4 regions of the Vreelandella arctica genome follow, and region 1 is predicted to be linked to each of the others. Evidence: predicted binding sites of a transcription regulator. Region 1 holds the regulator's gene; each other region holds the start of a gene.
The links. The regulator sigma-54, encoded in region 1, starts transcription at its own class of promoters, with help from an activator protein. The targets are predictions, from matches to a motif close to TGGCACNNNNNTTGCTNT.
Positions count from the first base shown of each region.

Region 2: speB (agmatinase) is a predicted target of sigma-54. The motif match lies at 3,017-3,034, and genes of this name have one in related genera.
Region 3: V8L70_RS02295 (formate/nitrite transporter family protein) is a predicted target of sigma-54. The motif match lies at 5,437-5,454, and genes of this name have one in related genera.
Region 4: glnA (glutamate--ammonia ligase) is a predicted target of sigma-54. The motif match lies at 4,311-4,328, and genes of this name have one in related genera.

Region 1 is NZ_JBANSN010000008.1:178,009-185,742, reverse strand. It holds gene pmbA (metalloprotease PmbA) at 1-1,099, shown strand, start outside; gene V8L70_RS09970 (HPr family phosphocarrier protein) at 1,135-1,404, opposite strand; gene rapZ (RNase adapter RapZ) at 1,450-2,382, opposite strand; gene V8L70_RS09960 (PTS sugar transporter subunit IIA) at 2,494-2,964, opposite strand; gene hpf (ribosome hibernation-promoting factor, HPF/YfiA family) at 2,969-3,277, opposite strand; gene V8L70_RS09950 (RNA polymerase factor sigma-54) at 3,376-4,791, opposite strand; gene lptB (LPS export ABC transporter ATP-binding protein) at 4,956-5,705, opposite strand; gene lptA (lipopolysaccharide transport periplasmic protein LptA) at 5,717-6,226, opposite strand; gene lptC (LPS export ABC transporter periplasmic protein LptC) at 6,238-6,807, opposite strand; gene V8L70_RS09930 (KdsC family phosphatase) at 6,808-7,350, opposite strand; gene V8L70_RS09925 (KpsF/GutQ family sugar-phosphate isomerase) at 7,389-7,734, opposite strand, start outside.
Region 2 is NZ_JBANSN010000005.1:133,073-140,806, forward strand. It holds gene V8L70_RS06315 (ABC transporter substrate-binding protein) at 1-179, opposite strand, end outside; gene V8L70_RS06320 (ABC transporter ATP-binding protein) at 225-1,355, opposite strand; gene V8L70_RS06325 (sigma-54 interaction domain-containing protein) at 1,469-2,893, opposite strand; gene speB (agmatinase) at 3,114-4,064, shown strand; gene V8L70_RS06335 (YjiH family protein) at 4,203-5,585, shown strand; gene V8L70_RS06340 (5-guanidino-2-oxopentanoate decarboxylase) at 5,596-7,239, shown strand; gene V8L70_RS06345 (aldehyde dehydrogenase family protein) at 7,249-7,734, shown strand, end outside.
Region 3 is NZ_JBANSN010000002.1:158,603-166,336, reverse strand. It holds gene V8L70_RS02315 (efflux RND transporter permease subunit) at 1-169, opposite strand, end outside; gene V8L70_RS02310 (efflux RND transporter periplasmic adaptor subunit) at 169-1,440, opposite strand; gene V8L70_RS02305 (TolC family outer membrane protein) at 1,519-2,997, opposite strand; gene V8L70_RS02300 (sigma-54 interaction domain-containing protein) at 3,240-5,240, opposite strand; gene V8L70_RS02295 (formate/nitrite transporter family protein) at 5,591-6,403, shown strand; gene cynS (cyanase) at 6,461-6,901, shown strand; gene V8L70_RS02285 (fructosamine kinase family protein) at 6,917-7,734, opposite strand, start outside.
Region 4 is NZ_JBANSN010000006.1:143,740-151,473, reverse strand. It holds gene V8L70_RS07615 (DUF29 domain-containing protein) at 1-355, opposite strand, end outside; gene V8L70_RS07610 (hypothetical protein) at 746-1,048, opposite strand; gene V8L70_RS07605 (alpha/beta hydrolase) at 1,094-2,176, opposite strand; gene V8L70_RS07600 (acyltransferase family protein) at 2,328-3,356, shown strand; gene V8L70_RS07595 (hypothetical protein) at 3,393-4,016, opposite strand; gene glnA (glutamate--ammonia ligase) at 4,550-5,956, shown strand; gene V8L70_RS07585 (DUF4124 domain-containing protein) at 6,113-6,661, shown strand; gene glnL (nitrogen regulation protein NR(II)) at 6,883-7,734, shown strand, end outside.

The sequences.
Region 1 (7,734 bases):
CAGCAGCGCCTCGATTCAGGCAGCGGTGGAGAAAGCGCTAGCGATCGCTCGCTATACCGGTGAAGACCCGGCGGCAGGGTTGGCCGATGGCTCACTGATGGCGACCGAGCTGCCGGACTTAAAAGTGCATTATCCCTGGGCGCTCACCACCGACCAAGCGATTGAATTGGCACTTGCCTGCGAGCAGGCGGGGCGTGATGTGGAAGGCATCTCTCAATCGGACGGCGCGTCACTCTCAAGCGGTGAAGGCGTGCGCGTTTACGCCAATAGCCACGGCTTTTTAGGCACTCAAAAAGGCAGCAGCCATTCGCTGTCGTGCATGCTGATCGCCCAAGATACAAGCGGTATGCAGCGCGACTACGACTATACCTCTGCCCGTGATCCACAAGCGTTACGTGACCCTGCCGAGGTGGGCCGTGAAGCGGCTGCCCGCACATTGCGTCGGCTGGGTGCCAAACGTCCGCCCACGGGTACCTTTCCGGTCCTGTTTGATCCGTCGTTAGCCGGTGGTTTGATTGGTCACTTACTCGGCGGTATCGCCGGCGGGGCGTTATACCGCCAAGCCTCGTTTCTGTGTGATCGGCTCGGTACGCCGCTGTTTCCCGATTGGTTCAGCCTTGAAGAGCGGCCAATGGAAGTCGGTGCCACGGCGAGCTCGCCATTTGATGGAGAAGGGGTACAGACACGCAATAACCGCTTTATCAACCAGGGCTCTATTGCCAGCTATATGCTCTCTTCTTACAGTGCTCGGCGGCTGAGTATGCAAACCACGGGTAATGCCGGTGGGGCGCGTAATGTACGCCTAATGGCGCCGTTGCAATCCCGTGATAGCTTGCTGCAGGAGATGGGGCAGGGAATTTGGGTGACAGAACTGATGGGTCAGGGCGTCAATGGCGTGACCGGTGACTACTCCCGCGGGGCGGCGGGCTTTTGGGTGGAGAACGGTGAAGTGCAGTACCCGGTCGAAGAGTTCACCATTGCCGGTAACCTGGAGCGGATGTTCGCCGGGTTAGTGGGGATTGGCGATGACACCGATACCCGTGGCAGTGTTCACACGGGCAGTTGGTTAATTGACGCCATGACGGTGGCCGGTGACTAATCCTCAGCAACTTAAACTTTAGCAACCAGAACCGATTACTGATCTTCTTCAAAGCGGGCATCGAACAGCGCTTGAATCGCATCAAGCGCCTGTTCAGCGTCATCGCCTTCGGCGTTGATGATGAGCTCGGTACCGCAGGGTGCCGCCAGCATCAGCAACGACATAATATTGGCGGCGTCGGCGACCTGTTGCTGTTTATAAACCCTTATTTTAGCCGTATAGCGCTGGCCGCATTTGACCAGTTTTGTCGCCGCGCGGGCGTGGAGTCCGCGTTGATTGGTAAGTGTAAGTATTCTTTCTGGCACCCTGGTTCCTTTTTGCCGAGTGGTGTCATTAATGGGTAGAAGCGCTTAGGAAGTCTCTTGCCGCTCGTCAGTATGATGTGGGTTATCCAAGGCGGCATCAGGCTGCTCACTTAGCGTGTACTGCAAGCCTAGCTCCCGATGGCGCAGCTGAACTTCACCCATTCCAGGCGCCAGCCGTTTAGCCAACTGCTCAACCATATAGACCGAGCGGTGTTGTCCCCCCGTGCAGCCAATGGCAATGGTCATGTAGCTGCGCTGGCTATTTTGGTAGGCGGGCAGCCAGCGCTCAAGCCATGCCTGTATATCGTTGCTCATGGCATCGACAATCGGATAGCTGGTTAAGAAAGCGACGATGTTAGCGTCGCGGCCAGTGAATTGGCGCAGCGTTGGATCCCAGTAAGGGTTGGGCAAACAGCGAACGTCGAATACTAAATCGGCATCTAGTGGTACACCACGTTTATAACCGAATGACTCAAGCGTTAGCGTCAGTTTATCCGGCCGCTGATGTGCCACCTGGTCGGTAATGCGTCGGCGTAAGTCGTGTACCGACAACCGCGATGTGTCGATCACTAGGTCGGCTAGATCGCGAATATCCTCTAGCGTCTCCTCTTCTTTGTTGATCGCCTCTTCCAGGGTCATCTCGCTATCTCGGGTCAGCGGATGGCGTCGCCGGGTAGCGGAGTAACGTTCAAGCAGGATGCGGGCATCGGTGGTCAGGTAAATAACTTGAAAATCAATCTTACGCTGGCACAGTTCCTCTAATAACGTGGGCAGACGTTCCAGTGCGCCAGGTAAGTTACGCGCATCAATACTGACCGCCAAATGAGCGCGGTCGCCCTGATCGCGTAATTGATCCACCAACGACCCGAGCAGCATGGCGGGCAGGTTATCAATGGCGTAGTAGCCAAGATCCTCCAGCGCTTGTAAGGCGATAGATTTACCTGACCCGGAGCGGCCGCTAATGATCACCAGTTGCATAGAGTCTCGCTTTGCTTAGATCAAGCTGCATTGGGGGTGGTGGGCGAAGCATCAACTTAGCGTGTAAAATACCATTAGTTGGCTTTCACAACTTAAATTGGCGTTAACGACTTAGGACGTTGAATGCTCACGCATTTTGGCGGTAATAAGCTCAAGCAGCTCGCGCTGACTGCCTGCCTTGCGCAGCTGGTGGCGAGTATCCGCATCATTCATGATGGTCGCTACCTGGCCGAGTAGGGATAGGTGCGTGTCGTCTGCCTCTTCGGGTACAAGTAGGACAAACACCAGATCAACTGGGTCGCCATCAATGGCGTCGAAATCAATCGCTTCTGACAGTTTTAAAAAACCAGCGATAGGCGCCGAACAGTGCGGGCTGCGTGCGTGTGGGATAGCCACGCCATTGCCGATACCGGTGCTGCCTAAGCGTTCTCGACCGATTAACCGGCTAAACACTTCTTGGCTGTCCAGGCTGGGCGTATTTTGTGCGATAAAGGTGCTGAAAAATTCCAGCACCCTTTTTTTGCTGCCCCCGGGCACGTCGAACAGAACGCGTTCCGGGGGGAGTATGGTTTCCAACGTCATTGAATTAACGCACACCTGCGCCTTGGGCGCGGGCTTGTGCTTTTTCCTTATGTTTAACGAGTTGTCGATCGATTTTATCCGCTAGGGCGTCGATAGCGGCGTACATATCACTGTCGAGGGCTTCCGCATGTAAATCAGCACCTGCGGCGTGCAGTGTGCAGGCGGCCTGTTGGCGCTCTTTCTCCACTGATAAGGTGACTTGCACCGTGGTTATGTTGTCGTAATGGCGCTCTACACGTTCAAGCTTTTCGTTGACATAGTCACGCAAGGCGTCAGTCAGATCTACGTGATGACCAGTGATATTTACTTGCATTGACGTACTCCTTATCCATCGGACTGTACTTCGATTGTAACCCTTTTTGCCGCGTTGCAAAGCCCTTGTCGAGAGTTTCCCTTAATCGTTGACGAGTGCTAGCGAAGACGACGTCGTTCGCTGGACGAGAGGATGCCCATGGCTTCACGATATTTAGCCACTGTACGACGCGCTACTTGAATGCCGCCTTCATCCAGTAGCGTGACTAAGCGGCTGTCAGAAAGCGGTTTGCCCGGCGGTTCTTCCTGAATAAGTTTTTTGAGCCTGGCGCGAATAGCGGTGCTGGAGTGGCTGTCGCCATCTTGGCCGCTCACTTGGCTTGAGAAAAAGTATTTAAGTTCAAACACACCACGGGGCGTATGGATATATTTTTGCGTGGTGACCCGTGAAATCGTTGATTCGTGCATCTCCACGGCTTCTGCTATGTCAGCCAATATCAGCGGTTTCATGGCTTCTTCGCCGTGCTCTAAAAAGCCAATTTGCCGGGTGATAATTTCGCGACCCACGCGCAGCAGCGTATCGTTACGGCTGGAGAGGCTTTTGATTAGCCAGCGCGCTTCTTGGAGGTGCTCTTTAAGAAACTGGTTGTCCTGGCTTTTGTCCGCACGCTTTATCAAACTGGCATAATCGGGCTGAATGCGCAGCCGCGGCAAGGCTTCTGGGTTGAGCTCTAGGTGCCAGCCTTCGTGGTTATGGCGAACTACCAGGTCGGGCGTCACATAGCTGTCGGCGGTGTCACCGTAGGCGCTACCGGGGCGTGGGTCGAGGCTGCGTATCAGTTGAATGACATCGGTCAACTGCTCGTCGTCGAGCCCTAAGCGGCGCTTGAGTAGGCGTATGTCGTCTTTACCCAGCGCTTCAAGAAACTGGCGCACTAAGCGGCGAGCGGGGACGAGTAGCGGTGTGTCGTCCGGGAGGGCTGCGAGTTGCAGCATCAAACATTCGCGCAGATCGCGAGCAAAGATGCCGGTCGGTTCAAACTGCTGGAGTTTGAGCAGAATCGTTTCTACTTCGCGCTGGCTAAGCCCGTCAATTCCCTGGGCGCGTAGGCCTTCACGAATATCATTGAGCGGTTGGGTCAAGTAGCCGTTGGCATCCAGTGCGTCGATTAAGCTCTCTGCAACGAGCTGTTCACGAACACTGAAATCCGTCATGGCAAGCTGCCAAAGCAGGTGACCATGAAGGCTTTGTCCGGCGGCTTGGCGCTCAAAATCTGGGCCTTCACTGCTGTTGCCGCCCAGGCTGTTTGAATCTTGATAGGTATCTGACCAGTCGCTATCTACCGACAGTTCAGTGGGTATGCTCTCTGACCACTCCTCCTCTTTAGGCTCGCTGACAGCCTGTTCGCTGAATTCATCCTCTTGCTCAAGCATGGGATTGGCATCCAAGGCCTGCTGAATTTCTTGCCTCAGATCCAGCGTAGAGAGTTGTAATAGGGCAATCGCCTGCTGCAGCTGAGGAGTCATGGTCAGCTGTGTGCCAATACGCAGTTGTAGAGAAGCTTTCATGACCATCTGAGAACCACGCGTTAATCGGAAAGCTTCACCCTAGTGCGAGAGAGTATCGGTTGCAAGTGCAATAAACATGCCATTGGTAGTAAAGTTGTTGCAGAGCGCTATTTACAGAACCAAAAAATAGGTTTATGGGCAGGCAGTGATTGTAGGCGCCGCTGATCAGTTTAGAGGCGAAAATCAGCACCCAGATATACGTCTCTGACCTTCTGATTATCGAGAATGGCACTGGGTGAACCGCTGGCAATGATTTGCCCATCCCCAACGATATAGGCGATGTCGCAAATATCCAGGGTTTCACGTACGTTGTGGTCGGTAATCAGTACGCCAATATGGCGCTGCTTCAGCGCGCGAATGATGGTTTTGATCTCACCTACCGAGATGGGATCAACGCCTGCAAAAGGCTCATCGAGCAAAATAAAGGCGGGCTCAGTGGCTAGCGAGCGGGCTATTTCTACACGCCGACGCTCGCCACCCGAAAGGCTCATCCCCAGGTTGTCGCGAATATGGGTAATGTGGAAGTCTTCGAGTAGCGCTTCAAGGCGCTGTTCGCGGTCGCTACGGTTAAGCTCTTTACGGGTCTCGAGTATCGCCATAATATTATCGGCAACCGAGAGCTTGCGAAAAATAGACGCCTCTTGAGGTAGGTAGCCAATCCCTGCCGCTGCACGTTCGTGCATGGGGGCGCGGGTTAAATCCACATCGTCGATACCCACTTTGCCCGCGTCGGATTTGACTAGCCCGACAATCATATAGAACGAGGTGGTTTTACCCGCGCCGTTGGGGCCCAGTAGGCCGACAATGCTGCCTTGGCAGATCTCCAAATTGATGTCTTTAACCACTCGGCGGCGTTTGTAGCTTTTAGCCAAATGGTGGGCATAGAGGGTTTTGATCGGCGCGGTGTCAGCAGTTGCCACAGCTTTGCTCCCTATTGTTCAGGCTGAAGGGTCATACGTATGCGCTGGGGCTCGCTGCCGTCAACGTCAGAGCGTGCTTGAATCACTTCACGGTCAATAAAATACTCAAGGCGCCCGCCGGTGAACGTGTCTTCTAGCTGGATCAGCTCGGCTTGGTCAATCAGCTCTACGCGGCGCTCAGCGACGTGATAAATAATCCGTCGAGCCCAGCCTTCAGTGGGACCATCTTGGCCCTCCACTTGATGACGCAGGTAGGCGCGTTCACCGGTGGATGTCGCTTTCGATAGTTCGCCAGCCTCGTTGCGTTCGATCTCAACACGCTCGCCTCGCAACTGCATTTCGCCTTGGCGAATATCTACATCCCCGGTGTAAACGGCGGTGCCGGCCCGCTGGTCGAGATCTAAACGGTCAGCTTCCACTTCTACAGGGGCTTGTTGTGACGTTTGGGCCAGTGCCGATAACGGCATCGTGAGGGCAAAAAGAGTGGTGGAGAAAAGGGCTGTATAAATAATGGCTTTCATGGCGGCTCCTCTTAAGGTTGCGTGGCCGGGGGGTGTGTGCCGCGCACATTATCATTTAGGCGGACCTGGCTGGTGTTAAGCCACGCGTCCATACGTGAAGCGCTCATTTGCTGGGGCGGTTGCTGCAGTAATACCGGTGTTTCACTCCAAGCATGTTGATTAAGGCCATCATAATGCAATAGCTCGGTATCAAGCTGCCAGCCTTCATCCGGCGCGATCAGTCTAGCCGAGCCCGACATCAACAGTGCCTGGGTGGCCGTGTTGAGCGTGCCTACATCGGCGCTAGCCAGCCACTGACGGTTTTCACTATCATACAGTACCGCTTGAGGCTCTTCCGTCCAGGTTTCGCTTCGCTGCGGCGTATGGATAAGTCGCGGCGTTTTTAGCGACTGCAAAACGTTGCCGTTATCGCCGAACAGGGTGATCTCAGCATTTTCCAGTACGTGGCCTGGCTCTTGAGCCTGTGCGTCGGGGTCGATGCTGATGTCTTGAGGCCCGCGGGGGTCAAGCCATACCAATAGAGCCCCTAAGGCAATCACCAGTCCGGCTAGCCAGATGCGTACTTTAAAGCGTTTAACCATTTAATTGCGGCCGTGCAGGTAGGTGTCGAGCACCGCGCTCCAGTGCCCTTGAGCTTCAAGCAGCGTATCGCAGATTTCGCGCACGGCACCGTGGCCACCCAGGCGTTCGGTGGTCCAGTCGGCGTGGGTGTGCATATAATCCGGTGCGTTGGGTACGGTAATGCCGACGCCACAACGCTTAATAGCCGCAAGATCGGGGAGGTCGTCGCCACAGTAGGCCACTTGATCAAGCTCGATATCGAGGCGCTGACAGAGCCCCCGCAGGGTAACCAGCTTGTCTTCACAGCCTTGATGGACATGGTCGATACCCAGGGCGGCGGCGCGTTGACTCACCATGGGAGAGTCTCGGCCGGTTATCAGCGCAACATGAACGCCCACACGTTTGAGAAGTTTGAGCCCATGGCCATCCTGGGTGTGAAACGCTTTGATTTCGATACCATCGGCCTGAAAGTAGAGGCGGCCGTCGGTGAGAACACCGTCAACATCAAGCGCCAATAGGCGTACGCGGCGAAGTCGATCGAGTAGCGCAGCAGGTAGGGTCATAGAGCCTCCATATTAGTAAATTCTTAAATTAAGTGTAGTTAAATAACACCGCTGGCGAGCAGGTCATGCATGTGTAAGGCGCCAATAGGTCGCTGTTGTTCATCAACCACCGCCAGCGCGGTAATACGGCTCTCTTCCATGATGCGTACCGCTTCGGCCGCCAGGATGTCGGGGCCGATACGCTTGCCCGGTCGGGTCATGACATCATCCACGAGCACTTCACGCAGATTATGGAATTGATCTAACGTGCGGCGTAGGTCGCCATCGGTGTAGACCCCGGCCAATCGCCCTTCGCTATCCACCACACAGGTAAAGCCAAGCCCTTGCCGGGTAATCTCTAGTAAGGCGTCGCGCAGCGGGCTGCCCAATGCGACCTGGGGCAGG
Region 2 (7,734 bases), on a different contig from region 1:
TTGATATCCGGGTGTTCGCTTTCGAACTCCTCTACCAGATTATCCACCACGTTGGTGAGCGCACCGCCCACCGACACTGGGTAGTACATGGTGAGATCGACGCTATCAGCGTTGACCTGGGCGGCATTCAACAAGCCCGCTGCCAGGGCCGTCATCGCAAAAGGGATCCGCGAACGCATAAGAGACTCCACAAGTGTCAGGACTGAATCAAGGTTGAAAAGCGATCAGTGTTGGAAAGAGCCCACCGCCGGTGGACGAGGAATGCTGCGGATTGGCGGAGCGAAATCGCTTGGTGGCATATCATCGCGCCGTAGGCCGTTAGCATCGAAAAGGTGTATGTTCTTGGACGCCCAATAGAGGCTGCATGGCTGGCCGCTCAATAGCGGTTTGCCGCTTAATCGAACGCGCAGGGTATGCGAGCCCACCTCAACATAGGCGATGGTATCTGCCCCCAAGTACTCTTCACTGACTACCTTGGCGGGTACGCCTGGCGACGCCGCTGGCCGTAGCTCAATATCTTCTGGGCGCACGCCCAAGTGTCCACCGGCGGCCTCCATTGGCGCCACCGGCGTGCTTGGCTCACCTTCAATGACGGCGCCAGTCTCACCAGCCACCAACGGCAGCAGATTCATCGCTGGACTACCAATAAAGCTGGCGGCAAAGGCGCTGGCGGGGCGGTTATAAAGTTCGTCGGGCGTACCGTCCTGCACGATTTTGCCGTGCTGCATCAGAATGACGCGATCACCCATACTCATGGCCTCAACTTGATCGTGGGTGACGTAAATCACCGTCATATTTAGGCGACTTTGCAACGCTTTGATTTCTCTGCGCATATCGCTTCGCAGCCGCGCATCCAGATTGGAGAGCGGCTCATCCATTAAGCAAATGGGGTGTTCGGAGATAATTGAGCGTGCCAGCGCCACTCGTTGTCGCTGGCCACCAGAGAGCTGGGCAGGTTTGCGGGCCAGGTAATCGGTGAGATCGACCAGCTCGGCAACCTTGGCGAGCCGTTCGCGCTGTTCGGCTTTGGGTACTTTACGACTGCGCAGGCCAAACACGATGTTGTCGGCAACACTTAAATGCGGGAACAGTGCATAGGACTGAAACACCATGCTCAGCCCACGGTCACCGGGTGGCAGGCGTGTCACATCACGCTCTCCAATATAGATATGCCCGCCGCTGGCCTCTTCCAAGCCTGCGATCATACGCAGCGTGGTAGATTTGCCGCAGCCCGAAGGGCCTAGCAGAATGACAAATTGCCCAGGCGTGACGTCGAAGGAGATATCATCGACGGCAGCAGTCGCGTCCCAACGTTTGGTGACGCGTTCCAGGCGGATACGCGATTGGTTTGACATAGCACACACATCACCGGCTGTTGGTTGTTATTGGTTCAGCTTGTGTTGAAGGTGTTGCCGTTGTATGACACTTACATGGATCGTTTATGACAGCCGCTGTGTCAAGCAGAAAATCATTTGGCAACTTTAATGCCATAGCGCTGAAGCCTACGCACCACGCTGGACTGACTGATGCCCAGCCGCTCGGCGATGGCATAGGTACTGAGGTGAGTGGTGCACAGCGCCTCAAGCGTTTCCCGCTCTAAACGGGCCATATACTGCTTAAGTGTTTCATGAGGTTCCAGCGCAGGTATCGACGTTGCTGGTGACGAGCTCGGCAGGCTTGCATGGTGTTGTTCGGTATATGGTTGAGCGGCAGGCACCTCAATCTGATCCGTGGGGCTGGAAAGCCACGCCCGTTCCAGCCAGTTCTCCAGCTCACGCACGTTGCCCAGCCATTCGCTGCCCATCAGGGTCGACCAAACGCGGGTGTCGAGAATTTTCTGCCGCCCATAGCGCTGGTTGAGCCGGTTTAAACACGCTTCGACAAGGTCTGGGATATCTTCCCGGCGGTCGCGAAGGGGCGGCAGGGTGACCGGGATCACATTGAGACGGTAGTAAAGGTCTAACCGAAACTGCCCAGCCTCAACCTGTTTAGCCAAGTCTTGGTTAGTGGCCACGACCAAACGAAAATTGACTTTGCGAGAGCGGGTGTCACCCAGCCGAGTCAGGCTGCCATCCTGAATGACCTTTAACAGTTTGGTTTGCATTAGCAGCGGCAGTTCGCCTATTTCATCCAAAAACAGCGTGCCGCCCTCGGCCTGCTCCAACAGTCCCGCCTTACCTTGCCGCGCCGCACCGCTAAAAGCGCCGGGCTGATAGCCAAACATCTCGGACTCAAACAAATTCTCAGGAATGGCCGCGCAGTTAACGTCAATAAACGGCCCGTCACAGCGCTGGCTCCAGCGGTGTAGCTGTTTAGCAAAGGCGGTTTTACCCACGCCCGATTCACCCAGCATTAGCACATTGGCATCTGATGGTGCGACCCGCTTAAGCAGTAGCGCAATTTCACGCATCACGCTGCTGCGCACCTGCAGGTTATCCAGGGCATCATCCAGCGCCTGCTCTTCCGCATCCGGGGCGGCCTGGCTGCGTTTTAAGTGTTCGCTAAAGCGTTTTTGCAGCAGCGCGTATTCGTCCTGCAATAGCTGCAAGTCGGTTAAATCCCGGGAGCGGCTGATAATGCGCTCTAGCTTGCCATTGACGAACACAGGGTAAGCTTCGGCGATGACCCGGCGGCCTGTTCCAGTGACCTGCATGAGCTGCGCTGGTTGGCGGGTGCGCATCACTTCCATGGTGATAGAGGGCTTGAGCACCCCGGCCGCTTGCAACTGCTGCACACTGCTGGTGAGCAGTTCTTCTCGTGATACCCCGTAAACCGCTTCGGCCCCTGGGCTAATATCGACTATTTGTCCATCGCCACTGACGATAAAGAAGTGATCGTTAGCAGTCTCTACAATGGTTTGCAGCACACGTCTGTCTATTTCACTCACTGCCATCGACTCCCTTCAAATAATTCATTATTGAATCTTTGATTCAATAATGAATTGACTAAGCGTTAAATTGATTCATTTTTGCATCATTTGACCGGTAATCCCACCGCTTTATAGGGATCTACGACTTGGCATGATCTGTGCAACGCCTATAGGAGATAGCTAAGGCTGAAAGTCAGGAAAGTTGCATAGGCTAAATCGTCACAACAAATCCAAGGAGATGTGTATGTCGGAGTTCAACCAGCCGCTGGGCGGCAACACCATGCCGCGCTTTGCAGGCCCCGCCACCATGATGCGCCTGCCTACCCAAGACACCGCTGAAGGTTTAGATGCGGCGTTTATCGGCATTCCCATGGATATCGGTACCTCGAACCGCCCCGGCACGCGCCTCGGGCCGCGCCAGATCCGCGATGAGTCGCGCATGCTGCGCCCCTACAATATGGCAACCCGCGCCGCGCCGTTTGAAAGCCTCCAGGTAGCCGATATTGGCGACGTACCCATCAACACCTTCCACCTGCCGAAAAGCGTCGACATCATCACCGCTTTCTACGACGACGTGTTGAAGCATGACTGCATTCCGATGACCCTGGGCGGCGAACACACGTTGACCCTGCCAATTCTACGCGCCATGGCCAAAAAGCATGGCCCGGTGGGGTTGATTCATATCGACGCCCATGCCGATGTAAACGAGCATATGTTCGGCGAGCCGATTGCTCACGGCACGCCATTTCGTCGTGCTCAGGAAGAGGGCTTGTTGGCCCACGGTAAGGTCGTACAAATCGGCCTGCGTGGTACGGGTTACGCCGCTGAGGATTTCGACTGGTGCCGCGATCAAGGTTTCCGCGTTGTTCCCGCTGAGGAGTGCTGGTACCGCTCGCTAGCGCCGTTGATGCAGGAAGTGCGCGAACAGATGGGCGATATTCCGGTATACATCAGTTTCGATATTGATGGTTTGGATCCCTCTGTTGCCCCCGGTACCGGCACGGTAGAGATGGGTGGCCTAACGTCTACTCAGGGATTGGAAATTGTTCGTGGCGCCTTGGGCCTGAATATTGTCGGCTGTGATCTGGTGGAAGTATCCCCGCCCTACGACCCCAGCGGCAACACCGCACTGATGGGCGCCACGCTGCTGTATGAAATGCTCTGCGTCCTGCCGGGCGTGAAGCGTGGCGACTAAGCCGCTCTTAAGACGGTTTTGATTTAAAAGGCGCCGACCTGATAAGGCGCTAATAAAAAGACATATGGCAGGAAGGTCTACTTCCTGCCAGGACGCCGCCAGCCCACCTCCAATAATCACTTCCAATAGGTGAACCCTATGTCGAATAGCAACGTTAAGACCGAAGAGCCGACCTCGTCGGGGCCGATCCCCCAGGCGCATTTACTGAAGTTTATAGTGCCTTCTTTAATTGGGGTTTTGCTGTTTCTCGTCCCTTTTCAATTTGGCGATACCATCAATATTGGTATGGGCCTCATGGCGGAAGGCTTGCAAACGCTATTAGGCTCAGCGCTGCCTGCTATCGCGGTAGTCGTGCTTTGTCTGTCAGTGATAATCACTGTTTATGCCAAACTGGCTGATCCAGCCTGGGCCAAAAAAGGCATGTTGCATGAGATGTTTCATGTTGGGCCGCTGTGGTTGGCTATGCGCGTATTAGGCGCACTGTTTGCGGTGATGACCTATTTCCAGTTTGGGCCTGAATTCGTCACTGCCTCCTTTACCGGTGGCGTCATGCTCAATGATCTTGCGCCGGTGCTCTTAACCTTCTTCTTCTTTGCCGCGCTGTTGCTACCGTTTCTGGTCGAGTTTGGCTTTATGGAGTTTATCGGCAGCATGGTACGCAAGCCGTTCCGGATAATTTTTAACCTGCCGGGACGCAGTGCCATTGATGCCACTGCCTCATGGATGGGGTCGGGTACCGTGGGTGTCCTCATTACCACGCAGCAGTATGAGCAGGGCTATTACAATGGCCGCGAAGCCTCTGTCATTGCTACCAACTTCTCTGTGGTATCCATTGCCTTTGCGCTGTTAGTGACGAGCTTCGTCGATATTAACCACCTGTTTGTGCAGTTTTACACGACGGTCGTGGTGGCAGGGCTAATCGCTGCGGTCATTGTGCCGCGAATCCCACCGCTATCGCGCAAGTCCAATGATTACTATGAGCCGGTCGGCTGTCAGTTAAACGAAGAACGTACCGAAAAAGTCGGCCTGTTCCGCTATAGCTTGATTCAAGCCACCAATCGCGCCGCTGGTGCTCCCGGTCCTCGCGAACTAGCACGTTTGGCGCTGCTCAACGTGATGGATATTTTCCTAGGTTTACTACCCTTGGTGTTTGCCATTGGCACGGTGGCGCTCATTCTGGCGGAGTTTACTCCGCTGTTTACGTGGCTCTCTTACCCGATGGTACCGGTGCTGGAACTGCTGCGTATCCCAGAGGCAGAAGCGGCAGCACCTGCCACGCTGGTTGGCTTTGCCGATATGTTCCTACCGGCGGTATTAGCGACCAATATTGAAAGCGAGCTCACTCGCTTTGTGATTGCCTGCCTCTCCCTGACCCAGCTAATTTACATGTCTGAAATAGGCGCGCTGCTGCTCAAGTCGAAAATCCCCATCAAACTCTGGGAACTGGTGGCCATCTTTCTGCTGCGTACCGCGATTACGCTGCCCATCATCGCCTTTATGGCCCATACATTTTTCTTCTAAGGGGGCTGTAATGAGCGTTGAAGAAGCACGTAAACAACCCGCCATGACCTGTGCAGAGCTACTCATTCGGCTGCTGCGGGAGACTTACGGGGTGAGCGCCCTGTTCGGCATCCCCGGCGTGCATACAATAGAGCTTTATCGTGGTCTGGAAGGCAGCGATGTGCAGCATATAACCCCGCGCCATGAGCAGGGCGCGGGGTTTATGGCCGACGGCTATGCCCGCGCCAGCGGCCAACCGGGGGTATGCCTGATTATCACCGGGCCGGGCATGACTAACATTGCCACCGCCATGGGCCAGGCCCTGGCGGACTCCATCCCCATGCTGGTGATCTCCAGCGTCAACCGCCGCGATACCTTGGGCTTAGGCCAAGGGCGGCTGCACGAGCTGCCCAGCCAACAGCAGATGATCAGCGGCGTGGCGCGGTTTAGCCACACCCTGTTGGATGCCAATACACTGCTCGAGGTGTTGGCCCGCGCCTTCGCCGTTTTCAACGGCGCGCGCCCAGGCCCGGTGCATATTGAAATCCCTATCGATCTGTTTAATGCCCCGGTGGATGTGCCGGCCAGTTGGCAAGCGCCCACGCTTTATCGCGCGGCGCCTGATCCAGAAGGCTTGGTCGAGGCTGCACGCTTGCTTCAAGCGGCGAAACAGCCCCTGGTGCTATTGGGCGGAGGCTGCGTTTCAGCGCCGGAAGCAGCGCGAGCATTGGTAGAAAAACTCGATGCCCCGACGGTAACGACGATTAATGCCAAAGGGCTGCTAGGCCGCGACCACCCGCTGGATTTGGGCGCCAATGCCGCACTGCCCGCGGTTCGTGAACTAGCCGCCAACGCCGATGTGATTCTGGCGATAGGTACCGAGTTGGGTGAGACCGATTATGACGTCGTTTTTGATGGCGGCTTTCACCTCAACGGCACGCTGATTCGTATCGACCTCGACCCTGAGCAGCTAGTGCGCAATCAGCGCACCACGCTTGGCCTAGTGGGTGATGCAGGACGCAGTTTGGAGCTTTTGCTTGGTCACTTCCCCGAACCACTGAAGCGTCAAGGCACTGAGCGAACCGCCGCAGCGTTGGGCGCGCTTAATTTGGTAAACGATCCTGCTTTTGCCGACTTTGTGCCGCTTTATAAAACCCTGGCTGATTATCTCCCCGAGGCGATTTTGGTAGGTGATTCCACCGCACCGGTATATGCCGGTAACCACTTGGTCAGTCAGCCAGCACCCCGGCGCTATTTCAATGCTTCAACGGGTTACGGCACCTTGGGCTATGGGCTACCGGCGGCGTTGGGTGCCCAACTGGCACGGCCTGATCTGCCCGTGGTGGCTCTCGTTGGTGATGGTGGGGTGATGTTTACCCTCTCGGAAATGGCAACGGCGGTAGAAGAGCGCCTGCCCATAGTGATTGTGCTTTGGCACAACGCTGGCTACGAAGAGATTCGTCGCTATATGGATGCTAATGGCGTGGCCCGCTTGGGCGTGGATATTCAGGCACCCAACTTTCTCACCCTGGCTGAAGGTTTCGGCTGCCCCGGCATGCTAGTGGAAAGTCCTGCCGAACTCGCCAAAGCGCTCGCCAACCGCGTAGCCACCGGGCCTTTACTGATCGAAATTGACGCCGCTGCCTGGCAGCGTGCGTGTGCATTTTCTGACTAGGATATTTCCATGCAGTCACTCAGCCAGCAGTTAATTAACAAACAGTTCATCAACAACCAGTGGGTCGCATCTTCGGGAGCTCGCCTACTCGATGTGATGAACCCCTACCGCGAGGAACGTATTGCTCAAGTCACGGCGGGGGATGCTGCAGATGTAGACGCCGCCGTTAAAGCCGCCCAGCAGGCGCAGCCCGCTTGGCAGGCGTTGGGCGGTACCGCACGTGCAAACTACCTTGATGGATTTGCCGATGCACTGGAAGCCCGTCGGGAGTCGCTGATGACGCTTTCGGCGACCAATAACGGCAAGCCACTGGTGGAAGCGGGTATTGATCTGGACGATGCGATTGCCTGCTACCGCTACTATGCCAAGCAGGCCAAGGCGCTGGATGCCCGTCAGGGGGAGTTGGTCAATGTGGAAATGGAGGGCGTTGAGGCGCGCACTTACCACGACCCCGCTGGCGTTGTGGGATTAATAACGCCGTGGAATTTCCCGCTG
Region 3 (7,734 bases), on a different contig from region 1:
CCGCATCCGCTCCAGGGAACGTCGCCTGAACCGACACGGTGGGCGGCACTACGCTGGGATACTGCTCAATAGGCAGAATGCGCATCGACATCACGCCCACTAGCGTCACGATAATCGCCAACACTGTGGCAAATATCGGGCGGCTGATGAAAAAATTAGAGAAGTTCATTATGGTGCACCCTCTTCTCCTTCAGCGGGCTGGCCATCGGCAGCCCCCTCTTCCATTGCTTGAGCCGCCTCGGCCTGTTCTTCCGCCTCTTCTTGCTCGACACCTTCGTTAACAGCCTCCGCGTTGCCATCAAACGACTGTGGATCAATCGTCATGCCTGGCTCTAAACCGGCTGGATCACCGACAATTACCCGGTCACCCGGCTCCAGGCCGTCACGAATGATCTGCCACGGCCCCGCTATCTCACCCAGTGAGATAGTTTTCTCACGAGCCTTATTCTCTTCATCCAGGACAAACACCTGGGGGCCCATTAGGCCTTGCGTCACCGCTATCTCTGGCACCGCCATTACGTCAAAACGCTTCAAGCCGTCAAGACGTACGCGCACAAATTGGCCCGGCAGTACGGTAGCGTCAGGGTTTTCAAACGTCGCAGCGGCTTGCACGGTGCTGGTGTCTCGATCAACGCTAGAGCCCAGAAAGTCTAAGTACCCTTCTAGCTCAGAATCGCCACCTCCGCTGACACCAGGTATGCTCAAACGAGCACGAATATCCGATGGTTCAGTGCCATTGCTCAGTTGGCGACGCAGCTCAAAGGCATCGCGCTGAGGCAGTTGAAAACGCACCTCTAACGGATCTAGTGGTGTAATCGTGGCCAGCTCGGTACCGGAAGTGACCAAATTTTCCACATTAATTTGGCTTAAACCGATCATTCCAGAGACAGGTGCAGTAACTTGTGAATACCCCAAGTCCAGGTTAGCGCTAGTTAATGCCGCCTCTGCCTGCGCTACGCTTGCCTGGGCGACGCGCTGGTCAGCCAGCGCTTGGTCGTACTGCTGGCGGCTCACCGAGTTTTGGCTGAGTAGTTGCTCGAAACGTTGCGCATCACGCTGGGCGCGGGAAAGCTCAGCCCGTGCGCTTTGCAGGTCAGCTTCACGCTGGTTAACGGTTGCTTGGTAAAGATCCGGTTCGATGGTATAGAGGCGATCGCCCTCTTCGACCATTTGGCCGGGCTCGAAGTGGCGCTCTTCCAGAAAGCCATTCACACGCGCCACCAAGGTGACTTCATCATCACTGCGCAGCAAGGAGGGGTACGATTTATCCAGCGGTATATCCTGACGTGCCATTTCAGTCACTTCGACCTTATGGGGCGGGGGTTCTTGCTCGGAGCCCGGCTGAGGCGCTTCGGCCTGTTCTTGACCACACGCCGCGAGTGCCAGCGCGGCTACCAGCGTCACCAGACTCGCTCGGCGTGAGTGAATCATCTTCTTCATACGTTAAGTTCCCATGTATCTTTTTAAGAGTCGACTAGTAGCACTTGCTGCACCTGTGTCATTTCCAATCGGCGTTAATTACATGCCCGGCTGGGGCTGTGGTGGCGCTCCGATGTCAAGCGCGCTCTCATAGCGGTCGTTGCCGCCATTCTCGGGTAAGATAAAGTTCACCTCATCACCGGTTAACCACGCGTTGACTTCCTCGATGGCTTCGACGTCCAAACGCCCGGCCTGCTGGCGCAGCGAAAGCAAATTCACCACATAGTCATAACGCGCTTCGGCGTAGTTGGCGATCGCGTTGTAAAGGTTTTGCTCCGCGTTCAACACGTCCACGATGTTACGGGTGCCCACCTCATACCCTGCACGGGTGGCTTCTAAAGCGCTGCGATTGGAAACGATGGCCTGCTGGCGCGCCTCGACGGTTTCCACGTCATTGCTCACTTGGGTGTACAGCGAGCGAACCTGCTGGATGGAGGAGCGACGCTGGGACTCGAAATCGTACTGGCTACTTTCCAGTTGATAGGTCCCTTGGCGGATGCTTGCGCTGGTGCGGCCACCGGTGTAAATGGGCAGGTTAGCGCTCAAGCCCACCTGGCTCGAGGAGTATTCACCGGCGGTGTTATCGATATCACTGTCACCGTATTGATAATTACCAAACGCTTGAAGTGTCGGCAGGCCGCCTGCACGGGCGATTTCCACACCGGTGCGCGCTACTTCGATACCGGCCTGTTGAGCCAATACCTGCGGGTTGAGCTCAAGAGCCTGTTCCACCCAGTAGTCGCGGCTGCTGGGTTCGGGAAGGCCAACGGGCATGCTGTCGCCAAGTGCTTCAATGCTGGCATAGCGTTGGCCGGTCAGCTGCTCCAATGCCTCGAAAGCCACTTGAAGGTTACTTTCTGCGGCAATGCGATCAGCTCGTGATTGGTCGAAGGTCGCGCGCGCTTCCTCGACTTCTGTAATCGCAATCAAGCCGACCTCAAACTGCTCGCCCGCTTGTTCGAGCTGGCGCCCAATCGCCCGCTCTTGAGCAAGACGGGCCTCTAGGATTTCGTGAGCGCGCAGAATATCGAAATAAGCGCTGGCAGTGTCGATCAGCAGTTGCTGTTCGGTGGCCGCAAGCAGATACACCTGCTGGTCAATTTGGCGTTCGGTTTGAGTGACCTCCCGACGCGTTACTTCATCGTAGAGCGCTTGAGTGGCTTCTAAAGAGAGCGATACGGTGTTGTAGCGGTCATCGCTTGCGCTACTAAAATCTCCGTTAACCCTTCCTGCACCAGTGCCCACTCGCGAGGATGTCTGACTTTCGTACTGCTGGTTGTGGGCAACATTACCGGTGGCGTTGATTTGGGGAAGCAACCCACTGCGTGCCACATCTCGGCTAGCCTCAACGCTTAAATACTCAGCGCGTGCCGACGCTAACGCCGCGTTATTGTCTAATGCGTCACGGGTAATCGTGAGGAGGTCAGCCGCTTGAGCAGGCAACACAAATGAAGCTGTGAATACCGCTATCAGTAAGGGTCGTAAAGGGGCATTGACTGCCCAGTGTGCCAGTCGCATGGGATTGCCTCTAGGTATCAGCGTCAGGATGGCGAACGAACTAAGCTTCTCTGTCGACTAAGTCGATCAACTTACAAAGTCTCTCAGCTTACAAAGACACTTGGTGCATTGAGCCACTCAGAAAGATGAGCATTATAGTTACATTCATGTATGTATGCTAGCCTTGAACAATCTAAAAATGTGTGTACAACCTATTGTCAAGCCGCTTCCAGCTTACCTTAGTCCAATGTAGGGAGGGACGACTATCCACACGGCTTACTTTTACGAAATTCCCGTGGCTCAATCCCCCACTTTGTTAGCCGTGACGCTAACGTCGTTGGTTTGATACCCAGTAGCTCCGCGGCGCCGCCCGCCCCCGACACTTTGCCGCCCGCCTGGGAGAGCGCGGCTAGCGTACTTTCTCGTTGGCGCTGGCTAAGCGCATGCTCGGTCAGCAGCGTGGTTTCATGATGTTGCCCGAGGTCACGACCCGCCGTGGGCTCGTTGCTTGTGCGGCTTAACGAGCGGGGCGGCTCCCCCAACAGGAGATCATCGAATACCAGACGCCGATCCTGGGTGACGATTACCTGACGTTCAATGACGTTTTCAAGCTCACGGATATTGCCGGGCCAGGGGTAACGCTGGAGGATTTCTAATTGCGCGGGAGGGATACGCACTCCGGGCTTATTGAATTTGAGGCAGGCTCGGTGCAAAAAATGCCGCGCCAGCAGTGGCACATCCTCAATCCGTTTGCGCAAGGGCACCGAATCGATGGGGAAAACGTTAAGGCGAAAATAGAGGTCTTCACGAAAATGCCCCACCTCAATCATGTCGCGCAGTTCACGGTTGGTCGCGGCAATGACCCGCACGTCGACTTCCCGTGTGCGGTTGTCGCCCACCCGTTCGAACTGTTGATCCTGCAATACACGCAGCAGCTTACTCTGTAACTCGAGAGGAATTTCACCCACTTCATCCAAAAACAGCGTCCCGCCATGGGCGAGCTCAAAACGCCCTGGGCGGTCCTGTACCGCCCCGGTGAAGGCGCCTTTGACATGGCCGAAAAACTCGCTTTCAAACAGGTCACGCGGAATAGCCGCACAGTTTACCCGGATCAGTGGCCGGTCACTGCGCGAACTGCCCGCGTGGATAGCGCGGGCGATCAGCTCTTTACCGGTGCCCGACTCACCACTTATCAGCACATTGGCACTGGTAGGCGCCACCATCTCGATCTGTTTAATCAGCTTTGCCACGGCCGGGCTATTGCCAACAATATCGCGATGGTTGAGCTCTGCTTTTATCTCTTCTTGAAGGTACTCATTTTCCAGTTCCAGGCGCTGCTTGAGCGTCTCCACTTCGGCGAGCGCATCCCGAAGTTGCTGCTCGGCACGCTTACGCTCACGAATATCGCGAAACAACACCACGGCGCCCACTAAACGACCCATCTCAAAAATCGGCGTACTGGTGTACTCGACCGGAATCGCTTCACCATTTTTGTGCCAAAACACCTCGTTATCGACATGGTGCACCTGACCGTCGCTGAACGAGGCGTGAATCGGGCACTGCTGCACCGGAAAGTGGCTGCCGTCGGCATGGGTGTGGTGAAACATGAGATGCGCGTCGTGGCCAACCATATCGTCGGTACTCCAGCCCAAAATGCGCTCGGCGGCTGGGTTCACAAACGTCGTTTTGCCCTCCGCATCCAAGCCATAGATGCCCTCGCCCGCCGCGCCAAGAATTAGTTGATTCTGCTTTTCGATACGCTCGAATACCTGCTCGACCCGCTGCCAGCCCACTTCCCCCTGGCGGTGCTGGCGCCCCAATTCTGCCTTTGCGCGCCGCTGCTCGGCCTTGTTGCGGTCAATCAGGGTCAATAACAGCTGTTGAGACTCGTCGATGCGCTGGGCATACACCTCGACTCGATACGGCTGGCGCAACATGTCCAGCACGACCAAATCATCCGACCAGGCGGCTTTTTGCTCCAGCGCCTCACCGGTAAAGCTAACCCACAGTGGTAGTGAAGCACTCAAGCGGTGGCTAAACGGCGAGAATAGGGGCAACCCTTGTTCCAAGCTGTTTTGCTCGTCACTTTTATGCTCTTCACTTTCTGGACCGATACGGCTTTGCGGAATACGCAGCAGTTCGCAGGCAGCCCGATTGGCAGCCAGCAATTGATCGCTAAACGGGTCGATAACCATCATGGCGAGCGGTGAATAACCGCCCATCAATGCGGAGGCTTGGCTGTTGATGAGGACTCGCTCGACCATGGGTGGGTATCTCAAGGTGCAGAAGTGGATGGTGTCTTTACCATTCAATTCCCACGCCACTTACGAAGTTTCGTCAATAAAACAACGAAATATCGTTATTTACGATTTTTCGTTGTTGATAAAGGGCATCAAGAGCGTTAATCAAAAAACATTCTAACCATTTAAAAACAGCAACTTAAAAACAATAAACCCAAGTTGGCATATAAATCGCAATAAAAGGGTTAGCGCCGAACGCCTTCCCCTTTTTTGCACCAAAACAGCGCAAGCCACTGTTTTATTGCTCCGTAAGGGAAAACTAAAAACACATAGGCGAGGTGTTAACCAATCGAAACAACACAGGAAACCTGCTTATGTCTTATCTAATGCCTAGTGAATTCGTCACTAAGTTGGTGGATCAGGGTGAAGCAAAAGTCTATATGGGCACCCGGGATACGCTTATCCGCGCCTTTATGGCAGGCGCCACCCTTGCATTGGCGGTTATTTTTGCCATCACTATTGCGACCCAAACTGGCCAGTTTTTGATTGGGGCGCTGCTGTTCCCCGTCGGCTTTGTCATGCTCTATTTGATGGGCTACGACCTACTCACCGGGGTGTTTATGCTGGTGCCGATTGCCTGGCTCGATAAACGGCCCGGCGTCACCCTGCCGCGTATGCTGAAATGCTGGGCCCTGGTAGGGCTGGGTAATTTGGGGGGCGCGCTGTTCATTGCCACCTTCGGCTACCTGAATTTCACCATGGGCGGCACCGAGGAAATCAACGCGGTTGGCCAAACGATGATGGCCGTTGGCGAAAGCCGCACAGTGGGCTACCAGGAAGCGGGGCTTGCTGGTTGGATTGTGCTCTTCCTGCGCGGCATGTTCTGCAACTGGATGGTTTCCATGGGCGTGGTGGGTGCTGCTATTTCCACCACGGTTTCCGGAAAGATTATGGCCATGTGGATGCCGATTATCGTGTTCTTCTATCTCGGTTTTGAGCACTCCGTCGTTAACATGTTCTTGTTCCCGATCGGCCTGATGATGGGCGCCGACTTTACTCTTTACCAATACATTATGTGGAACGAGATCCCTACCGTTCTAGGCAACTTGGTGGGCGGCCTGACCCTGGTGGGCTTGGTTCTCTACACCACCCACGTACGTACCCAAGCTAAAAAAGTTTTATCTTAATCAACACATTACACCACCAAGGGCGCTAGCCGCCCTTCATGTTCAAGGAGAGTCCCCATGGATAAGCTCGAAATGCGTCACACCCTGCTCGCCGCCAAAGCGCGTAAAAAAATGAGCTGGGACGATATTGGTAAAGCGGTTGGCATGTCACCGGTCTGGGTCGCTTCCGCCTGCTACGGCATGAATAGCGCGAGTAGCGAGATTGCGCATCAACTCTGCGAGACACTGGGCGTGGAAAGCGATGTCGCCGACGCGTTAGTGGCGTTCCCCACCAAAGCCTGGGACGAAGCCATCCCTCAGGATCCCTTCATCTACCGCCTCTACGAAGTGGTCGGCGTTTATGGAGAAACCCTGAAGGATGTCGTACAAGAGAAATTCGGCGACGGCATTATGAGCGCCATCGACTTCACCATGGAAGTAGACAAGATCGAAGATCCTAAAGGCGACCGGGTATTACTCACCTTGAATGGCAAGTTCTTGCCTTATAAATCTTGGTAAACGTCCTGGTAAGCATTAACTGAAGGATTCGACCTTCGCCACGCTGCGTTCAACCGCTGAGCGATAACCGGCCCCGAATAGCAGCAGGTGATTCAATAGCGGATAAAGCTGAAACAGCGCTTCACGCCTCGGCCAATCGGCCGGGGCGTTGCCGTTCCAGTAGGCATCGAAAAACGCCTCACCCGGCGAGCCAAACAAAGTCAGCATCGCGACATCCACTTCCGGGTAGTGGCGATACACGGCAGGGTCAATCAGAGCTGGCCCCTTAGTGGTAAAGAGCACATTCCCCGACCAACAGTCGCCATGCACTAAACTCGGTGTCGTATCGGGCAGCCAGCCCTCTAAACCATGGGCTAAGCGTTCGATACGCCCGCGCAGCCCACTCTCCAGGAGCCCTTGCTGATAGCACGCCTCGCTAAGCGGCAACAGGCGCCGCTCCCGCTGAAAAGCCCGCCCATCGTTAAGCGGCGCATTAGGCTGGGGAGTGAGCCCACAGGCATTATCCTGATGCCAGCCGTGGGCGTCGCCAATCACTTCGTGCAAACCGCGCAGTCCTTCGCCAAGCGCTATCGTGCTTTGCGGCCCGGCAGGCACGGTATCCAACGACTTAATGACCAGCCAGCCCTGTGCCAGACCCAGCACCTCTGGCACTGCAAGCGCCTCGCCGGCATTGCGCAGCGTGCGCAAGCCTTCCGCTTCCCCACGTAGTCGAGCCGCATCGTCGTGCTTGATCACCACCTGCCCCTGGCGCGTCTCAAGACGATACACCGCGGCAATATCGCCCCCACTGAGCGGCTGCAAATCGCCCGTCGGGGTTAACTCGATGGATCTCA
Region 4 (7,734 bases), on a different contig from region 1:
TATCGGTCTCAATCGCTGCTGCGCGGCGTGCATCTTCGTACGCTTCGCTCATCAGTTCAGGTAATGATGCTTTTAGGCTGGGGTTGTCGTTCAGTAAGCGATTCGTTTTGGCTTGGGCATCAATGATCGTCAACCGCCAGCTACGTGAGCGGCGTTCGGGCTGGTGATCCCATTTCAGCAGGTGCATTAACAGACGAGCCAATTGGCTGACCAGCGCGCGCCGTTCGCTTTTGCCCATGCTCTCAATCTCCTCGGCGAGGTGCTCAAGATCAAGTTGCTCCAGTTTCCCCGCCCGCAGTAGCCCAGCTTGCTCCAGGGCCCAGGCATAGGCATCGTGTTCATAATGTACGGCCATAGTGATACTCCTCTAAAACCGCTAAACCACTTTGCATTTGTTTAGTGTAAACGCAAGAAGACAACAGGCGACAATATTGAAGTGAGTATAAATTTACATGGTGGCTTCTGTTAACTGTTGCTAACGCGGAGTGTGAGGATAGTTTGCCTGCCACCTTAGGTGATTAATTTGCGCTGTAGCTCAGGCAGCTCAGAAAGATGTGGGAGTTCGAGTCTCCCCATCCGCAATAAATATGATAAGTGCCTTTGGTATTGCTGCGCGTAATCGCAAGGCCATCAATGTGGTTGCGATTACGCTACTCAAGAATGGCTGCTTGGCTATTCAAATTCACACAAAAAAGCCATCGCGTTGGATGGCCTCTGTTACTGAAATCAGGAACGCGCTAACGCGTTAATCTTCTTTCGGCGGTGTTTCCATGGCGCGTTTGTCGTCGGGTACCCGTACGATGTGGCCGACTTCGAGCTTGCTGTGGCGTTGGTGGCGGCCGCCGCTGGTGTCGATAATGGCGACAACTTCGCCAATGCTGACAGCGTCATCTTCGCGGTAGGCTTCTACTTTGATGCGTACCATCATGCCCTGGAAACGTGCGGAAATAATATCGCCTGGGTCGGGTGCCCTGTGGTCGGGGTCGTTTTTAAAGTATTCCGCTACGCTGGCGCTGCCGGGTTCGTCCCATTCAATATGCTGATGCATTGTGGTCTTCCTTGTCGTGTTGGATGTTGCTTCAGTGTAGTGCGTTCAGCTGCTTACTTCATCAGGGCTGGCGGTGCTTTCTAAACCGCCTGGGCTTGCTGCCTCTGCTCGCGCTTCATTGGCTTGTTCTTCATTCTGCTCTTCAATCTGTTCTTCAGTTTGCGTTTCAACTTGTGTTTCAGCTTGTTTTTCAATTCCCGCTACGCTGTTTGTTTGCCCCACGTATTGAAACAGGAAATTGAGCGCGGCGGGTAGGCTGGCGCGCCAAACCTGCCATGTGTGGCCGCCGGGGTAAAGGTCGAGCCGTACCTCGTTGGGTTGAATGCGCTCCATGGCTTGGCGGAGTAAGCGGGCGTGAAATTCTGCGTCGTAAACGTCGCTGCGCCCGGCGCTGATATACAGTGGTACGGGGGGAAGGTCGCCTTCTTCATCGGTGCCGCGGGGGGTGACACGCAGGCGGTACTCTTCTAAATGGGCGGTGTAGTTGAGGGTTTCCCAAAGCTCGCGGTCAAATTGCCCTTGGTCATTAATAAAGGCTGGGTGGCGCCAGGCGGAGGAGTTGCGCGGTGGTAGGGGGGCGTAGCTTGCGGGGCTAAGCGCCGCGACGGCGGCAAATAAATCAGGCCGTTCTAGGGCGAAGTTAAGCGCACCGTAACCACCGGCGGAAAGCCCCGCTACGCCACGTAGGTGGCGTTCTTGCCCAACGCGATAGGTAGCTTCCACGTGGGGCATTAGGTCATTAAAAAACGCGCTACGGGCGGGTTCGTTATGGCCATCTACCCACCAGCTGCGGCTGCCGGGCATAATGAAAACTGCCGGGGGTATATGCCCTGCGCGAATTAACCTGTCGGCTACCTGTTGTAAATTGCCGCGGGAAACCCAGTCGCGGTCGGTGCCAAAAGAGCCGTGCAGCATGTAAATGACGGGATAGGGCGTAGTCGACTGGGTGTCATAATTATCAGGTAAATACACGCTATAAGGGTAATCGTAACCGAGGGTGGATGAGGAAAAATAATGATGCTCAACGTCGCTTGCCAAGCTGTGGCCGCTGAGTGTTAGCCACCCAATAAAAGTGGTGAGTAGGGTGCGAAACCGGTAGGAGAGGAAAGGTGGTTTTGGGATGAACACGTTTTCTCCGGAATTAAACTAGTTTAATAAAGTCGGACAGCGCGGCGGTACTGGTTGTTCATCGTAGCTATGCAGACTCGTTATGCCGAGCAGTTACACAAAGTAGCCATGCAGGATAGCAGGTTAGGCGTATGTAGCGGCGGGAGGCCCAATGCGAAAAATTGAAGAGATCTATTGGTTGCGCGCTTACGGCTGTATAGCCGTTTTTTTGTTTCATTTATTAGATCACGTCAATCAACGCCTCGATAATGTCGCCACTGATTTAATGCGCCTGCCGCTGGTGCTGGGTACGCCAATATTTCTGTTTATATCGGTCTTTGTGTTTGCTGTTCGCTACGATAAATCCGTGCCGGAGGGGTTTCTTATTCAGCGCGTAAAGTATGTGATGGTGCCGTACTTTGTGTATGGCTTTATTTATTCCACCGCTGAATGGTTAAGCCAACAGGCGTCGGATGAGCCGGTGGGGTTCGTGGCTAATGCTATCGAGTATTACGTTTATGCGGGCTGGCATGGCTATTTTTTGATCATTGCGATGCAGTTTTACGTGGCTTATTGGCTGTTTACCCGCTGGCAGCTGTGGCGATTGAATCCGGTGCCATGGTTGTGGGGTGCCTGCGTTATCAGCATGGCGTATTGGGGGCTGGCTTATTGGTTTGATGTTGATTTGCCCGGCTACCTGCTGTGGATCGCCCCGCTGGGGTGGATCTATGTGTTTTTCCTGGCGCTGGTGCTAGTGCGCTACTACCCGCTAGCTCAAGAGGGTGTACTCGCTGAGCGGCCCACCTGGATGCAGCAATTGGCGCACCCGGCGTGGTTGGTGCTGTTGGTGGCGCTAATTATAGCGGCGACGTTTGCGGGTTGGCTGGCGTTTTCATCCAAAGAGGTGTGGGTGATTCCATTTTTCGTGCTGTTTACGCTTTGCGCCATGCGTTATTTGGCTGGGCGCCCGGCGCCATTGTGGGTGCGCCACATCAATGCGTATTCGTTTGGGATTTACTTGGCCCACCCCATGTTCTTTGTGCTTGCCGATCTGGTCGTTGAGCCTTTGTCGTTGCCGATTGGGGTGTATGCGCTGGTACTCATCGTCGTGGGACTCGCCGGGTCGGTGGCCCTTAATAAATTGGCGAATACCACCACACTGGGAGCGATGCTGTTTGGCAAGCGCTTGAAGGTTCGGTAATGGAAATATGTGAGTGCATAAATCGAAAGGCACGGCTTACCGCTTCGATGTGTAAGCGAGATCCGGGTCGTTGGGCAGCATGGCGGATGTGTGTTCAGCAGCCTGGCTAAGCAAGCGGCCGCTGTACGTTTTTAAGCGAGTGGGGCAGTCATGCAAACGCTGTAAAAAATCGTCAATCGCGCTGGCGTCATCCAGCTCGGGATCAAATCCACCTAAGCGCTCAAGCCAGGCCCGCCTGACGGCGATGTAGGGCGGTAACAGCAGCGTGCTTGCCAATAAGCGGCGCAGGATGCGTTTGGCTAATGATGGCTGAGCAAGGCCAACAATTAAGGCATCAAGGTTGTAGGTGTTCAATTGCGGGTAGAGTGAGCCCCAGAGGCTGGCAGGCAGTGGCTGCTTCTGCAGCGCAATAATTAACCACTCAGCTTGGCTGGCAAAGGCTGCTTTATTGAGGCGTGCGCCTAGTGGTAGCTTGGGGGTGATCAAGCAATGAGTGTGGTAGCGCTGCTCAATCGAGCTGAGACGCGCATGGGCTTGCGTGCTGGTTACCAAAATGGGCAGCAAGTGGTCGGCTACGCCAGAATCACGTATGGATTTTAAGTGGCGTGGCAACATGTTACCCGTCACCATGGCATCAACGATAAAGCAAACCGACCCCATTTGCCGACTCCGATTGTGAGCAAATCTATCAAATTGTAATTTATTGTAGTATCTGGCTTATTTGGGTAGCAAGTAAAAAAACTTGCGAGCCAAAAAAGAGGGCTCACTATTATTCATGCACTTTATTGGCGCATAAAACATTATTTTTGCCCTGTATTGGTGCGCTATGGCTTTTTTAAACAGCTGCCGAACCAGCATTTAGCTGCTATGCGTCATCAAGAGGCATCCTTGTCCACTTTTTAACGTTTATAAAACAATTGGTTGCTGATTTTTTATGCCATCTTGGTGCAGGGTTGGCATGTTCTCTGCATTATATTTGCAAGCGGCTAGCGGGCCGTAGGCATAAGCCCTACGACGTGCTAAAACGATAGCCGGTCTGAAATGCTCGCTGAGCGATTTGTTCACTAATGTCAGGCAAACGTTGAGCGAACAAGAATGACAAACGTGCGGTTTAGCGCGTATTTTGTCGAACAACACATTTATCGGTAGCTTACAGTCGTTAACTTTAAGCCACGCTCATACCGGAGGACTCTATGTCAGCCAAGACTCTCGCGCTAATTGAAGAACATGATGTTAAGTGGGTAGATCTGCGTTTCACCGACACTCGCGGTAAAGAACAGCACGTGACTGTGCCTGCTCGCGATGTGAACGAAGAATTCTTTGAGAATGGCCAGATGTTTGATGGCTCTTCTATCGAAGGTTGGAAGGGCATTAACGAATCCGACATGATTCTGCGCCCGGAAGATGGCACTGGCTATCTCGACCCCTTCACCGAAGATGCGACGCTGGTTCTGCGCTGCGACATCATCGAGCCGGCCACTATGCAGGGCTACGATCGTGACCCGCGCTCCATCGCCAAGCGCGCTGAAGCTTATCTAGAGTCTACTGGCCTGGGCGACACTGCGTTTTTCGGTCCTGAGCCTGAATTCTTTATCTTTGACGAAGTGCATTGGAAGTCTGACATTCAGGGCTCCATGTACAAAATCACGTCTGACGAAGGCGCTTGGGCGACCAGTAACCAGGTAGAAGGCGGTAACTTAGGCCACCGCCCGCGCGTTAAAGGCGGCTACTTCCCGGTTCCCCCGGTTGACAGCTTCCACGATATTCGTGGCGCGATGTGTAACACCCTGGAAGCGATTGGCCAGACTGTCGAGGTTCACCACCACGAAGTTGCCAACGCGGGTCAGAACGAAATCGGCGTTAAATTCAACACGCTGGTGAAGAAAGCTGACGAAGTGCAGGAAATGAAGTACGTGATCCACAACGTGGCGCACGCGTATGGTAAAACGGCGACCTTTATGCCGAAGCCGCTGGTAGGCGACAACGGTTCTGGTATGCACGTTCACCAGTCGTTCTGGAAAGGTGGTGAGAACCAGTTCGCCGGTGACGAGTACGCTGGCCTGTCTGAAATGGCGCTTTTCTATATCGGCGGCATCATCAAGCACGCCCGTGCCCTAAACGCCTTTACTAACGCTTCTACCAACTCGTACAAGCGTCTGGTACCTGGCTTTGAAGCGCCGGTCATGCTGGCCTACAGTGCCCGTAACCGTTCTGCTTCTATCCGTATTCCTTACACCGCTAGCCCGAAAGGCAAGCGTGTTGAAGCTCGCTTCCCTGATCCGACTGCCAACCCGTACCTGGCATTCTCTGCCATGTTGATGGCCGGTATCGACGGTATCAAGAACAAGATCCATCCTGGCGATGCAATGGATAAAAACCTGTACGACCTGCCGCCAGAAGAAGGCAAGTTAGTACCGACCGTAGCACACAGCCTGGATCAAGCACTGGAAGCCCTCGACGCTGACCGTGCGTTCCTGACCGAAGGTGGCGTGTTCACCGACGAAATGATCGATGCCTACATCGAACTCAAGATGGAAGAAGTGGAGCGTATCCGTATGACGACGCACCCCATCGAGTTTGATATGTACTACAGCTGCTAATCAGCGCTTTTAGCACCTAACTGCTACCATCACCCTAGCGGTGGTAACAGTTGATAAAGACGCAGTTGATCAAAACGCAGTTGATCAAAATAGTATCAAAACCCCGCTTCGGCGGGGTTTTTCGTTATTGAGGGTGTGACAAGTGTGAGGAGCAGTATGGGCAAGCTAACCACGTACACGATCAGCTTCTTGATGGCCGCTTTGCTGGGCATCGGGGCGGCCATCATGTCAGGTGCGGCTTTTGGGCAAACGGTTTTCAGGGTCATTGATGAGCACGGCAACGTTACGTTTACCGATAACCCTGGCCGCGGCGGGGAGGCGTTGGAATTGGCACCGTTGCCAAGCCTGCCGCCTGGGTTAAGCGCAGCTACGGCCAGTGTAGCCACGCCCGCTACTGGGCGCCCACGTGGCAAGCCAGGGCAGCCTTTTATGCCGTATGACCATTTTTCGATTGCACTGCCCCAGCAAGGCGCACGGCTGCCGGAGCGAAGCACCGCGGTGGAAGTGGCTATTGCGCCTCCGCTGCGCGATGACCACCAAGTGCGGCTGATAGTGAATGGAGAGATTAGCCAGACCGCGCTGCACAGTGATGTTTTCTGGTTAACGGGGCTTCCTGCGGGGCAGCACGAGCTTCAAGCAGAGCTACTGGATAGTAGCCAGCGTTTACAGCACCGCACGCCCGCAGTGACGATTACGGTTCCTTAGACCGGGTGGTTAAAATCTCGAATGCACTAAATTGGTGCGGTTGTGGAGGCATTTGGCGCGGTGATTGCGCTAAAACGATCCATCTTCTTTTATTGCTATGCCCGCAAGCCGTGCAACTAGGCATAAATGCATAATTGGCGCGCTTTTTGCAGTTCCCTCATTGATTATCCACCTGTAGGTCTGCAACGGCGATGGAAGACGTAATTTCTCAGGACACCACCATGCATCAGCGTTTGCTTGAACATCTCACCACGGCGGTACTGCTGCTGGACGGCGAGCTGCGTGTGCGCTGGATGAACCCTGCCGCTGAAGCCTTACTAGCGGTTAGCTTAAGCCGCGTTCACGGCATCAGCCTAGATACGCTTCTGGGCGGTGTTGACAGCATCGATGAGGTATTGGCTAAAGCGCGGGATGCGTTTCATCCTTACACCCAGCGAGAAGCGCGTATTACGCCGCTGAACAGTGAGCCGCTGACGGTCGACTACACTGTAACGCCGCTATCGGACGACGAGTTACTGTTAGAAGTGGAGCCGCGGGATCGGTTAATGCAGATCTCGCGTGAAGAGGCGCTGACCACTCGCCAAGAAACCATCAAGATATTGGCCCGTGGGCTTGCTCACGAAGTGAAAAACCCGCTCGGCGGGATTCGTGGTGCTGCACAGCTGTTAGAACGGGATTTAGACGATCCGGCGCTGCGCGAATATACCCATATCATTGTGGAAGAGGTGGATCGGCTGCGCGACTTGGTCGACTCCATGCTGGGCCCTAACCGTGTGCTTAAGCATGAGCCGGTCAATATTCACCGGGTGTTGGAGCGTGTACGCGCGCTGTTAATTGCCGAGCATCCCAGCGTTGTTATTAGCCGCGATTATGACCCCAGTTTGCCCGACCTTTCCGGCGATGAATCTCAAATGATTCAAGCGGTACTCAACGTTGCACGCAACGCCGTGCAAGCCATGAGCGATGCTCAAACCCCTGAACCTACCTTAATATTGCGCACCCGCGCCCGGCGACAGTTTACCCTCGGGGCGGAACGCCACCGCTTAGTCAGTGAAGTCTCGGTGATTGATAAC